DNA from 3 places in the Solibacillus sp. FSL R7-0668 genome. Region 1 is predicted to be linked to each of the others. Evidence: riboswitches for the same ligand, from Rfam matches in the RefSeq annotation. Region 1 holds a riboswitch; each other region holds the start of a gene.
What was found. Region 1 has a riboswitch for thiamine pyrophosphate ahead of MKX47_RS08890 (YkoF family thiamine/hydroxymethylpyrimidine-binding protein). Riboswitches for the same ligand answer to the same signal wherever they lie in the genome.
Positions count from the first base shown of each region.

Region 2: it holds a riboswitch for thiamine pyrophosphate, as region 1 does, so the genes downstream of both, tenA (thiaminase II) here and MKX47_RS08890 (YkoF family thiamine/hydroxymethylpyrimidine-binding protein) in region 1, are expected to answer to the same signal.
Region 3: it holds a riboswitch for thiamine pyrophosphate, as region 1 does, so the genes downstream of both, thiM (hydroxyethylthiazole kinase) here and MKX47_RS08890 (YkoF family thiamine/hydroxymethylpyrimidine-binding protein) in region 1, are expected to answer to the same signal.

Region 1 is NZ_JBBOUU010000001.1:1,834,478-1,838,671, reverse strand. Features, by position in the region: gene MKX47_RS08895 (DUF4272 domain-containing protein) at 426-1,601, opposite strand; TPP riboswitch at 2,026-2,131, shown strand; gene MKX47_RS08890 (YkoF family thiamine/hydroxymethylpyrimidine-binding protein) at 2,212-2,793, shown strand; gene MKX47_RS08885 (ECF transporter S component) at 2,795-3,376, shown strand; gene MKX47_RS08880 (ABC transporter ATP-binding protein) at 3,369-4,194, shown strand, end outside.
Region 2 is NZ_JBBOUU010000001.1:69,068-73,261, forward strand. Features, by position in the region: gene MKX47_RS00305 (tRNA1(Val) (adenine(37)-N6)-methyltransferase) at 1-375, shown strand, start outside; gene MKX47_RS00310 (GIY-YIG nuclease family protein) at 359-637, shown strand; gene rsmI (16S rRNA (cytidine(1402)-2'-O)-methyltransferase) at 618-1,490, shown strand; TPP riboswitch at 1,577-1,665, shown strand; TPP riboswitch at 1,736-1,823, shown strand; gene tenA (thiaminase II) at 1,916-2,602, shown strand; gene MKX47_RS00325 (ABC transporter ATP-binding protein) at 2,625-3,362, shown strand; gene MKX47_RS00330 (ABC transporter permease) at 3,445-4,119, shown strand; gene MKX47_RS00335 (ABC transporter substrate-binding protein) at 4,134-4,194, shown strand, end outside.
Region 3 is NZ_JBBOUU010000001.1:3,426,723-3,430,916, reverse strand. Features, by position in the region: gene MKX47_RS17180 (cation transporter) at 56-952, shown strand; TPP riboswitch at 1,020-1,119, shown strand; gene thiM (hydroxyethylthiazole kinase) at 1,265-2,101, shown strand; gene MKX47_RS17170 (MTH1187 family thiamine-binding protein) at 2,105-2,404, shown strand; gene thiE (thiamine phosphate synthase) at 2,406-3,110, shown strand; gene MKX47_RS17160 (hypothetical protein) at 3,357-3,965, shown strand.

The DNA of each region.
Region 1 (4,194 bases):
TAGCAAAAATATATTTAGCCAACGCATTCTAGCAAAATTAATGTTTCTAGCACTTAACTTGATCCAGTGTAATAGCGATTGTTTCTTATAATCACTGACATCGGCATTCATCCTCTAGAAGACATGTTTAATTTTATTCAGTCGGGGCAAAAAACACTCAAATTAACAATTATTTCCGACGGTAATTAAAACTCATTAATTCTGGTAAAGTAAGATTTAGTCTGTTTTTTCGAAATATCCCCCCTAAATCTAGATTGAATAAGTAAAAAAAACCCTTCTACCAATCACGTTAATACTCAAATCAATTGAAATTGCATTAAAGCCCGCTCAAAACCATCTTTATTTGAATCGTTCCTAAATCTTATATCTTTAAAATTAAGCAAGAAAGCAACCAGTAATCTTAGTGACCTCTTTAATATCTTTAATCAAGTATCCATTGAAATATAATCCCATTCTTCATCTCGATGCCCTATTATCCAAAACAATCCTCTACGTCTTTCTATGACAATGCTTTCATTCATATTTGCTGGAGCTTCTTGTCCTTGTATTCGACTATTTACACAAGCCCAGTGCAATCGATAAATTTTGTCTGCTTCATCTAATATCTTTTCCTTGTTAAGCATTGTAGTTGTGCTATAAAATTGCTCGAATGATTCACAGCTTGAAACAACCTGGATTGCATATTGGCAGTTGCAAATATCATCTGGAAAATCGAGTGTATCAACAAGCCCTAACGCCCAAATAAGTACCCAGTAGGCTTCATATTGCCAAGAAATATTACTTGCTTCTTGCTCACTCGGTTCTTCTACTTGTAAAAAGTTTCGTTCATTGTCCGTAAGATAATCTTCCACTCCATATTTTTGCAACATCGTCATAAAGAAGTCTTTCGATTTATGTATATCTCCTCCTTGATTGACATCACAAGCATATTGAATAACAATTAACAACGCTACAGCTCTTTTAGCGATATGTTCCTGAGTCTTAAACTGATATTGTGCTAGTGGTAGGAGCTGTGGTAGTGATGGAATAAAAGGGATTTCATGTTCTCTTAAATAATTAATTGATTTGTTTTTTCTTTGCTCCCCTTCTTCTGAGGTAACTTCAGATCCCATTATCTTTCTCGTACAACTATGAGGTCTGAAATTAGCAGGTCCTGACTTCCCATCAGGATAAACAATAACAAGACCTTGTTGATCTAACAACATACCGTTTGGTAAAAAGCCAATCCCACCTATTTTTGAGAGTAGATTCGTAAATAACTGCAGTTGAGCTTCATTCATATCTTTCTCCACTTCAATTGCAATCATCGTATTTAACACAGATATTTGCGTTAAAACTCGTCCTTTAAGGTGCTCATCTTCAAATGGGATTTCATCATAAAAACCCATCATCCCGGGTATATTTTTCTCGAAATAATCTGGGTCTGTATCTTCTGAACTAACCCGTATCGTCATCTTATCTTTGTTAAAAAACCCTTTGGACTGAATTTTGTATTCCTTTTCAGTACTCTTAATTCGAAAGCCTTTTGCGAAAACAGCTAAAATCTCATTTCCAATATCGTCAATATTATTCTTAGAAGCGTATATTGTGAAATAATTCAAACTCAACTCTCCTTTTGGTATTGCATTTATATTGTAAAATCAAGCTTTAAAAAAATCCAAAATAAAGGGTATTATACCATGAATATACAATAGATGTGTAAAAAGTTGAAGAAGTTGTATTTAGACTTCGAAAACTAAAGAATCGCATATTAATACAATGCTACAATTAGCCTTCCCTGTACTCATTTACTTTATTGGAAAAATGAAAACCTTAAAAGTGGAGTTAGTTGCAGTCCATACACAGCACGTACAACAGGGCGAAAGGCATTCGTGTGATAGAAGCCGCAACTCATCTAATCAAGCATAGTTAGGCCAAAAAATCTTTTATGATCCCTTAGACAAAAGTATGAAATTTTAGAAATTTATTTACATTCTTAATATTGGTAAGTTATACTGATGGCACATAAAAAAACTACATACCGTTTTTCTGCACTAGGGGTGCCCACTTTGGCTGAGATGCGAGCAATGGCTCCGATCCCTTATAACTCGATCAGGATAATACCTGCGTGAGGAAGTGTGGTGACTTTCCGTTTGCTTAAAATTGGATAAGTGGCTGCATCTTCACGGATGTGGTCTTTTTTTATGACAATTTTTCGGGAGGTTTTTTACTATGCAATGCAGTTCAAGCTCTATTGTCGGATTTCGTTTTTCACTTTATCCAATGACCAATGATTTTATTTCGGTAATTACAAAAGCGCTTCAAGAAACGGATACTTCAAATGTATGGATGCACACGGATGACGTATCTACTGTGATTCGTGGGAAACAAGTGCATGTGTTTAATGTGGCAAAAGCACTCACATTACACGTAGCTAAAACGGGTGAACATATAGCATTATCTGGAACCTTTTCTGCTGGTTGTCCAGGTGATACTGCAGGGGATGTCTTTTTGGATAAAGGCGATGAAGTAGCCAATACCGATACGACGAAGCAATACATTTCATCTCAATTTGCGCTTTATCCGTTGAATAATCCTGATTATATGAATGTGATTTATAGAGAAATAGATCGAGCAAAAGCACATGGTGTTTACAATGAGTCGATGCATTATGCAAGCGGGATTCACGGAGACATACATGAGGTGTTTGATTTTTACGAGCAATCGTTTACACATGCTCGATCAGATGAACATCAACATCTTGTCATGACAGTTTCAATGAGCATTAATAGTCCTTCTCACGGAGGTCTTTAAGATGCTGAAATCATGGAAACTTAAAGAAATTGTACTGATGTCATTATTTTCGGTTGTGTTTGGTATTGTATATTTACTGTTTTTACATGCAGGGAATATTTGGGCAGGGTTTATCGGTCCGATTGCGTATGAATGGATTTTTGGTATTTGGTTTATCGTCTCAATTATATGCATGTATATTATTCGAAAACCTGGTGCAGCAGTCGTTTCTGAAACAATCGCTGCAACAATCGAGGTTTTATTGGGCAATGCAGTTGGTCCACGTTTAATTCTTTCAGGTGTTATTCAAGGCTTAGGGGCAGAAGCTGTTTTTGCCGCAACACGTTACAAACGCTTTGATTTATGGGTATTAATGTTGGCTGGAATTGGCTCAGCCGTTTTCAGCTTTGTATATGGATACTTTTTAGGTGGATTTGTCGTGTATAGCACAGGTTATGTAGCGCTAATGTTAGGGCTTCGCATAGCAAGTGGCGCTCTCATTGCGGGTGTCGGTGGAAAAGTGTTATCAGATGGCTTACTCGCTACCGGTTCACTCCGAGGTTATGCCATTTCAAGTTCGAAAAAGGGGGAATCACATGCATAATGTGATTTGCTTTCACAATGTAACATTCTTTTATCCAGACGAAGAACAGCCAATACTCGAGAATCTTTCGTTATCTATTCGACGTGGGGAGCGTGTTGTCATTACAGGTCCAAGCGGCTGTGGAAAATCAACATTCCTCTATTTATGCAATAGGCTCTATCCAGACAATTGTGATGGCATTTTAAATGGTTTCATAGAGCTGTTCGGCAAAGACAGCCTTTCTTATATCCCCGGGGAAATTAATCACCAGATTGCTACTGTTTTTCAAGATCCTGATGCACAATTTTGCATGCAAACGGTAGAGGAAGAGCTTGCATTTACTCTGGAAAACTTACATGTACCAAGAAAAGAAATGGATGCTCGCATACGTGAAATATTGGATTTGACAGACTTAAGCGAATTTCGTCATGCAATTATTCAAAAGCTGTCGGGTGGACAAAAGCAGCGAATTGCCACCGCATGTGCACTCATTATGGAGCCCGAGGTTTTATTGTTAGACGAACCTCTTGCCCACTTAGATCCTTACACTGCACAAAAATACGTAGAATGGTTGGATCAACTACAAGAAAAACGAAATATTACGATTGTAGCAATTGAACATCGGTTAGAGTTATGGGGGAACTTTTTTGAACGCAACATCCCGTTAAATAAAAGCGAGGAAGCTCCCCCATTGCAAAAACGGAATAGTTCCATGCAGGCAGATGTATCTTTCCAAGCAAGTAACATCCGTTCTAAGCCGTATCTTCAAGAACTTTCTTTTGTCTTAAATCGTGGGGAAATAACTGTTTTAGCTGGACCCAATGGTAGTGGGAAGTCTA
Region 2 (4,194 bases), 1.8 Mb from region 1:
TACTTTTTAGCACATGAACTAAGTGAAAAAAATACGAGTGAGCATTATGCGATTGCGCGACACGAAATTCATTTAACATTAGAGCAGGCAGTAGAAGCCTCCAGTCGCTTATTAAAGCAAGGCGGGAAGGTGGCATTTGTACATCGACCAGGACGTTTAATAGATATCATAATGGCCATGCGTGCCAATCGATTAGAACCAAAACGTATTCAATTTGTCTATCCGAAGCGTGGTAAGGAAGCGAATACACTGTTGATTGAGGCAATGAAAGATGGTAAGCCCGATTTGAAAGTGTTACCTCCGCTTTATGTATATGAAGACAATAATGAATACACGCCAGAAGTGAGGGCGTTATTATATGGCGACGAAAACTGAGCATTATTTTTATGTGCTGGAATGTAGGGATGCCTCGCTGTATGCGGGGTATACGAATAATTTAGAAAAGCGAATAACCGCGCATAATGCAGGCAAGGGTGCGAAATATACACGTGCACGTGGCCCGGTAAAATGTGTGTACTATGAAACATTTGATACGAAACAGCAAGCAATGTCAGCAGAATATGCCTTTAAACAATTAACACGGGCAAAAAAGCTCGAATATATGAGGAGGGTGCATGATGAAATCGCAGAAAAGTAGCCAGCATGAACAGGGTAGTTGCTTATATTTAGTGGCAACGCCGATTGGCAATTTAGAAGATATGACAATGCGTGCACTACGTATTTTAAAAGAAGTGGATATCATTGCAGCAGAGGATACACGTAATACGAGAAAACTTTGTAACTATTTTGATATTCAAACGCCGCTAATAAGTTATCATGAGCATAACTTAGAAGTAGGTGGCGAAAAATTATTAGCACTTTTGCGTGAAGGGAAATCGGTCGCGCTTGTTAGTGATGCAGGATTGCCTTGTATATCAGATCCAGGAGCAGATATTGCAGCAAAGGCAATTGCAGAAGATTTTGCTGTTGTCCCCATCCCAGGAGCGAATGCTGCATTAACCGCACTGATTGCATCAGGGATTACACCGCAGCCCTTTTATTTCTTTGGTTTTTTAAATCGTAATAAAAAGGACCGTCGTGAACAGCTTGAAAAATTAAGCAAGCGAGAAGAAACACTTTTATTTTATGAAGCACCGCATCGTTTAAAAGAGACATTAAAGGATTTGCATCTTGTTCTTGGCAATCGTCAAATAACATTAGCGCGGGAATTAACGAAGAAATTTGAAGAATTTTTACGTGGTTCGATCGAAGAAGCCATTGAATGGGCAAGCACCAATGAAATTCGCGGTGAGTTTTGTGTCGTTGTTGAAGGGAATACCTCGGGTGAAATTGAAGAAGAAGACAATTATTGGACAGACCTGACATTAGAGCAACATGTAAACTATATAATAGAAGAAACTCAAGTATCTTCTAAAGAGGCAATTAAAGAAGTCGCGAAATTGCGCGGGCTTTCGAAAAGAGATGTCTATAACGACTACCATCGCGAGTAATAACATCATGGAAAAAAGTACTATTTTTTCAAAACAACTTGCATAAAATAAACACCATGATATGATAGAGATAAATTAAATAGCACTGATAACACTAGGGGCGCCATTTGGCTGAGAAGCACCCTTTGAACCGGATCTAGTTAGGACTAGCGTAGGGAAGTGAGGCATGTTGATAGGATACGTATACATTCCCCACTCACGAAAATGAGTGGGTTTTTTATTTGTCTAAGAAATTGAATAGATTGTTAAACTACTGGGGGCGCCATTGGCTGAGAAGCACCCTTTGAACCGGATCTAGTTAGGACTAGCGTAGGGAAGTAGTTTCGCGTGTATGGATAGATCACATATGCAACGAAACCATTTCCGATTTGAGGAAGTGGTTTTTATTTTGATAATTATTGGTTAAGAATAAGGAGGAACACATCATGCAAGTAAAAACAGAAAAATTTACAGATCGACTTTTTAGAAATGTACAGCCTATTTGGGAGGCGAATCATCAACACCCATTTGTACAGGAGCTTGGAAAGGGGACACTTGATAAGGAGCAATTTATCCAATACATGAAGCAAGATTATGTGTATTTAATGGAGTATGCCAAGCTATTCGCTATTGCCTCTGTGAAATCGACAGATCTTGACATGATGGCGAAATTTGCAGCCATCTTAAATGACACCCTCCATTTTGAAATGGATTTGCATCGCCAATTTGCAGCTGAATTTGGGATTACGGCGCAAGATTTAGAGGCGACTGAGCCAACACCTGCCAACCTAGCCTATACAAATTATATGTTAAATGCTGCACAGAGCGGTAGTTTAGCAGAAGTAGTAGCATGTCTTTTACCTTGTGCATGGGATTATTGGGAAATTGGCAAGCTGTTAAGAGCGCAGTACGGTCATGATTTAGCGAATAACCCTTATGCGAAATGGATTAAAACCTATGATTCAGAGGAATTTGGCAATGGTGCAAAATGGTTAATTGATGTCATGGACGAACTAGCGGATGGCAAGCCTGAACGAGAGCTTGCCCAATTAGAAAAGCATTTCCAAATGACATCGAAGTACGAGTATTTATTTTGGGATATGAACTATCACAAACAGGATTGGCCGATTTAGTTTGGTTGAGTAGGTGATAAAAATGGTAATTAGCATACAGCACGTAACCTATGCTTTTGAGCAGGACGCCCCGCCTGTCTTCACGAATCTGAATTTGGATATCAAGCAGGGAGAATTCGTATCAATCATTGGTAGAAGTGGGACAGGGAAAAGCACTATTTTTAAATTGATGACGGGACTACTGACACCAGATGAGGGGCAAATTCTGATGGATAATCGCCAAATAGCCCCGGGTGATGTTGGGTTTATGCCACAAAAGGATTTGCTCTTACCATGGCGCACCATTTTGGAAAATGTCATGATTGCAGCAGAAATTCAAAACAATGCTATGCTCACAAAAGAACAAGCGATTGTCTGGCTGGAGCGGGTGGGCTTAAAGGATTATGTACATGCCTATCCAAAGGAATTATCAGGTGGCATGAGACAGCGTGCAGCATTTTTAAGAGCGCTTTTAACAGGCAAAGAGGTGCTATTACTGGATGAACCCTTTGGCGCGTTGGATACCTTTACGAAAAAGGAAATGCAAACTTGGCTCTTGTCGATGTGGCAGCAACTAAAGAAAACGGTGCTCTTTATTACCCATGATTTAGAGGAAGCGATTTTATTAAGCGATCGCATTATCATATTGCATCAAGATAAAAGCATAGAGGAAATCACTGTTAATTTGCCAAGACCTCGCATGAATGAAATGAGTTATTCGGAAACGGGGATTGCTCTAAGAAGAATGCTAGAAAGGAAGATTTCTAGTGAAATGGATTAGCAGATGGTTTCAACAGTACGCTTTATTCCTCCTGTTTTTGATGAGTATGCTTGTTATCTTTGAAGTTCTCGTGAGGCAAGGGATGGTTCCGAGCTTTATTATCCCAGCTCCAACAGGGGTTTTGCAGACAATCATCGACAATTGGCACGTCTTATTTTTCGTGCACTTAAAGGCCACGACCATCGAATTTTTCATCGGTTTTGTCATAACGGTTCTACTAGGTGTGTCTCTTGCGATGGCGATGTTTTGTTTTAAGTCGGTCGAAAAAGTGATGTATCCGGCTGTCATCATTTCGCAAATGATTCCAATCATTGCCCTTTCACCGATCTTTGTTCTTTGGTTTGGCTATTCAATTTGGAGTAAGGTAGCTGTAACGGTGCTTATTTCATTTTTCCCGATTGTCGTGAGTACCTATGATGGGTTAAGAGCGTGCGATAAAGATTATATTGAGTTATTTCGCTCGATGGGTGCGACCCGTAAGCAAATTTTTCTAAAGCTACATATTCCGATGGCATTGCCGTCCTTTTTCTCAGGCTTTAAAATGGCGATTGTCTTTGCATTAGTCGGGGCAACGATTGGCGAGTGGCTAGGTGCAAGTGAGGGACTTGGCTATTATAGCCGAAGAATGTCAGGAAATTTGAATGCAGAAGGTGTTTTTGCAGCGATTACATTATTAACGATTTTAGGAATTCTACTATTTGCTTTGGCCACATGGATCGAGCGAATGGTTCTTAGAAAATGGAAATATGATAATTAAAGGAGAAACAGAAAATGAAAAGTTGGAAATGGCTTGTTAGTGTGCTGTTGCTTGCTATGATGTTAGTGGGCTGTA
Region 3 (4,194 bases), 1.6 Mb from region 1:
GCACACAGCCAGGTCCTGTATAATAAATAGAAAAGTGAAGATAGGATTTGGGAAAATGTCAAAGCAACAAAAATTAGAAAGAAAGATATTATGGATATCCCTGAGTACAGGTTTGTTTTTTGTGATTTTTGAATTTATGATTGCGATTTATACGAAATCACAGTCTGTGCTGATGGATGCTGCCTATGATGCATCCGAATTATTAATGATTGGTTTGACTTTATTTTTAATCCCTTTGTTTCATCGACCTGTTTCTGAAAAGCATCCTTTTGGTTATGGGCAAATCGAATCGTTTTTAGTCATTATTAAGGGCTTTATGCTTCTCGCGGTAACATTGGGGCTGTCTGCGAATAGTGTAGAAATTGCATTATCTGGAGGAAATATTGTTGATGGTAAGCTGGTGTCAATTTTCCAATTTATAATTGCAATTGCCAGTTTAGCGGTACTTTATTTTATGATGCGCATTAATCGCTCATTGTCTTCACCAATTATTAATTTAGAGATTTATGGTTGGAAAATTGATGTCGTATACAGTATTGGGATGGGTGTTGCCTTCTTTGCCTCTACGTTCTTAGAAGGGACAAAGCTAGCCTTTATTTCACCTTATTTTGACCAAATTATTGCGGTATTCATTATTTTATTTATGCTGCCGGAAGCTTTAAAAATGCTAGTACGTGCAATTAAAGACGTATTTTTATTCTCGCCTGAAAAAGAAGTGATGGAGAAAGTAAAAGAGATTAGTGAAAATGTATTACAAGACACCGATTTACATGCCGTCTTTTATGATGTGACTCGTACGGGAAGAAGAATGTGGATATCGATTTACTTTGCGGTGAAAAAAGACTATTTACATGTTGAAACATTGGGAAATATAACGAATCAAATCAATGCTGAACTAGCAGAGCAGTTTGATAATTGTATATGTGAATTAGTTTTGGCGAAAAAAGAGTAATCGAAAAGTGACGAATCCACCATTGACATCCAAAGTAGCAGTTGATAGTATGGGATAAAATTGAATAGCATTATTGCGGGGGGACTCTTTGGAGTTGAGAAGGTTAAAACCTGACTCTTTGAACCTGTCAGTTAACACTGGTGTAGGGAAGCGATTCATTATATTTTTAAGCAATAGCTGAATTGTGCTTTCCTATTTATTTTTATTGAATAGGAGAGCACTTTTTTTTGTTCTAATGAACTCAAATATAAAACCCCAGTCTTAATATCTATTCATTTGAAGGAAGAATTCAAATAGAAGGGTGAAGGTAAAATGGTGAGTAAGCAAGCGATTCAAAGTGAAATGATACAGGCAGTTGAAACGGTAAAACGAACAAATCCAATGGCAGGTTCAATTACGAATACGGTGACCATTAATTTTGTGGCAAATGCGCAGCTTGCTGTTGGGGGATCTGCCGCGATGGTGTACTTACCAGATGAAGCCGAGTTTTTAGCGGGTGCAGGTGGAGCAACTTATATCAATGTCGGCACATTATTTCCGATTTATGAGGAAACGTTACCCTGTGCCGCAAAGGTATTGCACGAAACGGGTAAGCCATGGGTGTTAGACCCTGTTGCGGTGGGGATTGGCTCTCTTCGGACGCAGCTATTACAACAATTTAAGGACTATAAACCAACCATTATCCGAGGAAATGCTTCTGAAATCATTGCACTAGCAGGCTTATGGGAGCTAGACGGGGGAACAGCTGAATCCAATGTGCGAGGTGTAGATTCTACGGATTCGGTCAATGCCGCGAAAACAGCCGCGATTGCACTTGCGAAGTGGACAGGTGGCGCTGTTGCAGTGTCTGGTGAAACGGATTTGATAACAGATGGTAAGTTGATGGCAATTTCCTATGGAGGTTCGCATTTTATGGAGAAAATTACAGGTGCAGGCTGCTCGCTAGGTGGCGTTGTCGCGGTGTACGCAACAGCATCATCCCCATTTATTGCGGCACTTACGGCGACTGCGGTATACAATGTAGCCGCAAAACGCGCGGAGCTGAAGGTGGATGGCCCTGGTAGCTTCCAAGTACAGTTTTTAGATGAATTATATAAAGCAACACCTGAAGAAATCGCAAACAATCCATTTGAAATTGAGGAGATTTAATCGATGAATACATTAATAGCAGTTGCGATTGCGCCTTTTGGTGTAGGCAATGAGCTTGCACAGGAAGTAGCCGAGGTCGTAAAAATTATTCGAGAATCAGGATTACCAAATCGAACGACCGCGATGTTTACAGAAATAGAAGGTGAATGGGATGAAGTAATGGCCGTGGTTAAGCAAGCAACCTTTGTCCTCGCTGAAAAGGGCATTCGAACAGAGGTTGTTTTAAAGGCAGATATTCGCCCAGGCCATGTCAATACAATCAATTCAAAAATCGATAAAGTAAACGATATTTTAGGAGGATAATATGAATACTGTTCAAAAAGTAGATATCTCAGCCTATTTAGTAATAGGACCCGAAAATACAAAAGGTCGCTCGGTTGCGGCAATCATTCAAGATGCAATTGAGTCGGGCTTTACATGCATTCAAATTCGCTCAAAGGTTGCGGCTGCGCGAGAATTAATCGAGCTCACACGTCAAGCAGCAGATGTGATTGAAAAGGCTGGCAAATCTCAGCACGTTACATTAGTTGTTAATGACCGATTAGATGTCGTTTTAGCCGCAAGAAAGCAAGGGATTAAAGTGGACGGCATTCATGTCGGGCAATCAGATATTCCGGTAGCTGTTTGTCGCGAATATTTAGGGGAGGATGCCATTGTCGGCTTATCTGCTCGCACAGATGAATTGTTAGAATATATAAAAACAGAGGATGTTTCTCAAATTGATTATTTTGGTGTGGGACCACTTCATGAAACGCAAACAAAGCCAGATTGCGGAATGGGTAAAGATGGCAAGGTCATCACAAGAAATATTGAGGAAATTACAAAAGTCGCTGAAGCAAGTTCGATTCCAGTAGTTGTTGGCGGTGGCGTAAAGTTAGCAGATCTCCCAGCTCTTACACAAACAGGCGTTGATGGATTTTTCGTTGTTTCCGCAGTAACGGAGGCCGAAAATCCAAAGCTAGAGGCAGCGAATTTGGTGAATGCTTGGAATCGTAATATAGCTAGATAAAACAATCTGTTTAACTTAATAAAAATTTGGACGCAATTCATGCCTCGGCATCATTGCATCCAATTTGTTTTAAAGCATTTCTTTGCGTGAGAAATGCTTTTTGTTTTTATATCTATGGAACAAGACCTACTCCTTTATATCACCAAATAACTAACCTCTTTCAGAAAAATGATTAAAATGTCTAATTTTATAAAATTATAGTAATGCCTATAATTTAATTGAATGTCATATTATAGGAGAGAACGTTTGAAAAAAATAATTTTTCCACTTGTCTTTGGTGCTGCACTTTTAGTCACGGGTTGTAATGAAAAAAAGGTTGTAGAAAATAATTCATCAAATGTCACAGTGCAATCAGAAGAGTTAACAATTGTGAAGACATACGACACGGAACTTGGAAACTTGGAAGCCTATTATTTAAATGATGAAATAGAAGAGACACATGAAGAGAATGGTATTGGGTTAACGATTACTTCAGTTGAATATGGTAAGGTGCTTGTTAACGAGAGTAATCGTAGCACATATGAAGAATTAGCAGATGCAGATGGAAAAAATACGTACATTAAAGTTGGTGTTGAATTAAATGCCGAAAAAGATGCATATGAAAAAGACGAAATAACATTCTATATTGATCATGCTACAGTCGATGTACAAGGTAAAGAAGTGGCGGCAGATACCACATATAGTGATAAGGTATCTATAAGTGGCGGAAAAGTAAAGGATATGGATAAAGGCTACTTGTATTTTCTCGTGGATGCTTCTATGCCGTTCACTTCACTACTATTGAACGTTCCCGCACCATTTAAAGATGGTTTATCCATATCAGAAAACTATCGATATAAAATTGAATTGCAATAAGGCTCATGGGAAACTGGAACTCACACAATTAACAGCCATTCATCAAACGAAAGTAAAATGGGTAGTATTCTAATAAAATAAAATTACTAAGGTGTCAAAATGTTATTAAATCAACGTTTTGGCATTTTTTTGTACAGTCAAATCGATGTAAAGGGAATGAATCTATAGAGACCTATTTATGTGTATGACAGTAATTTTGTAACCAAGTAGAATGATTGCCACTTTAAGC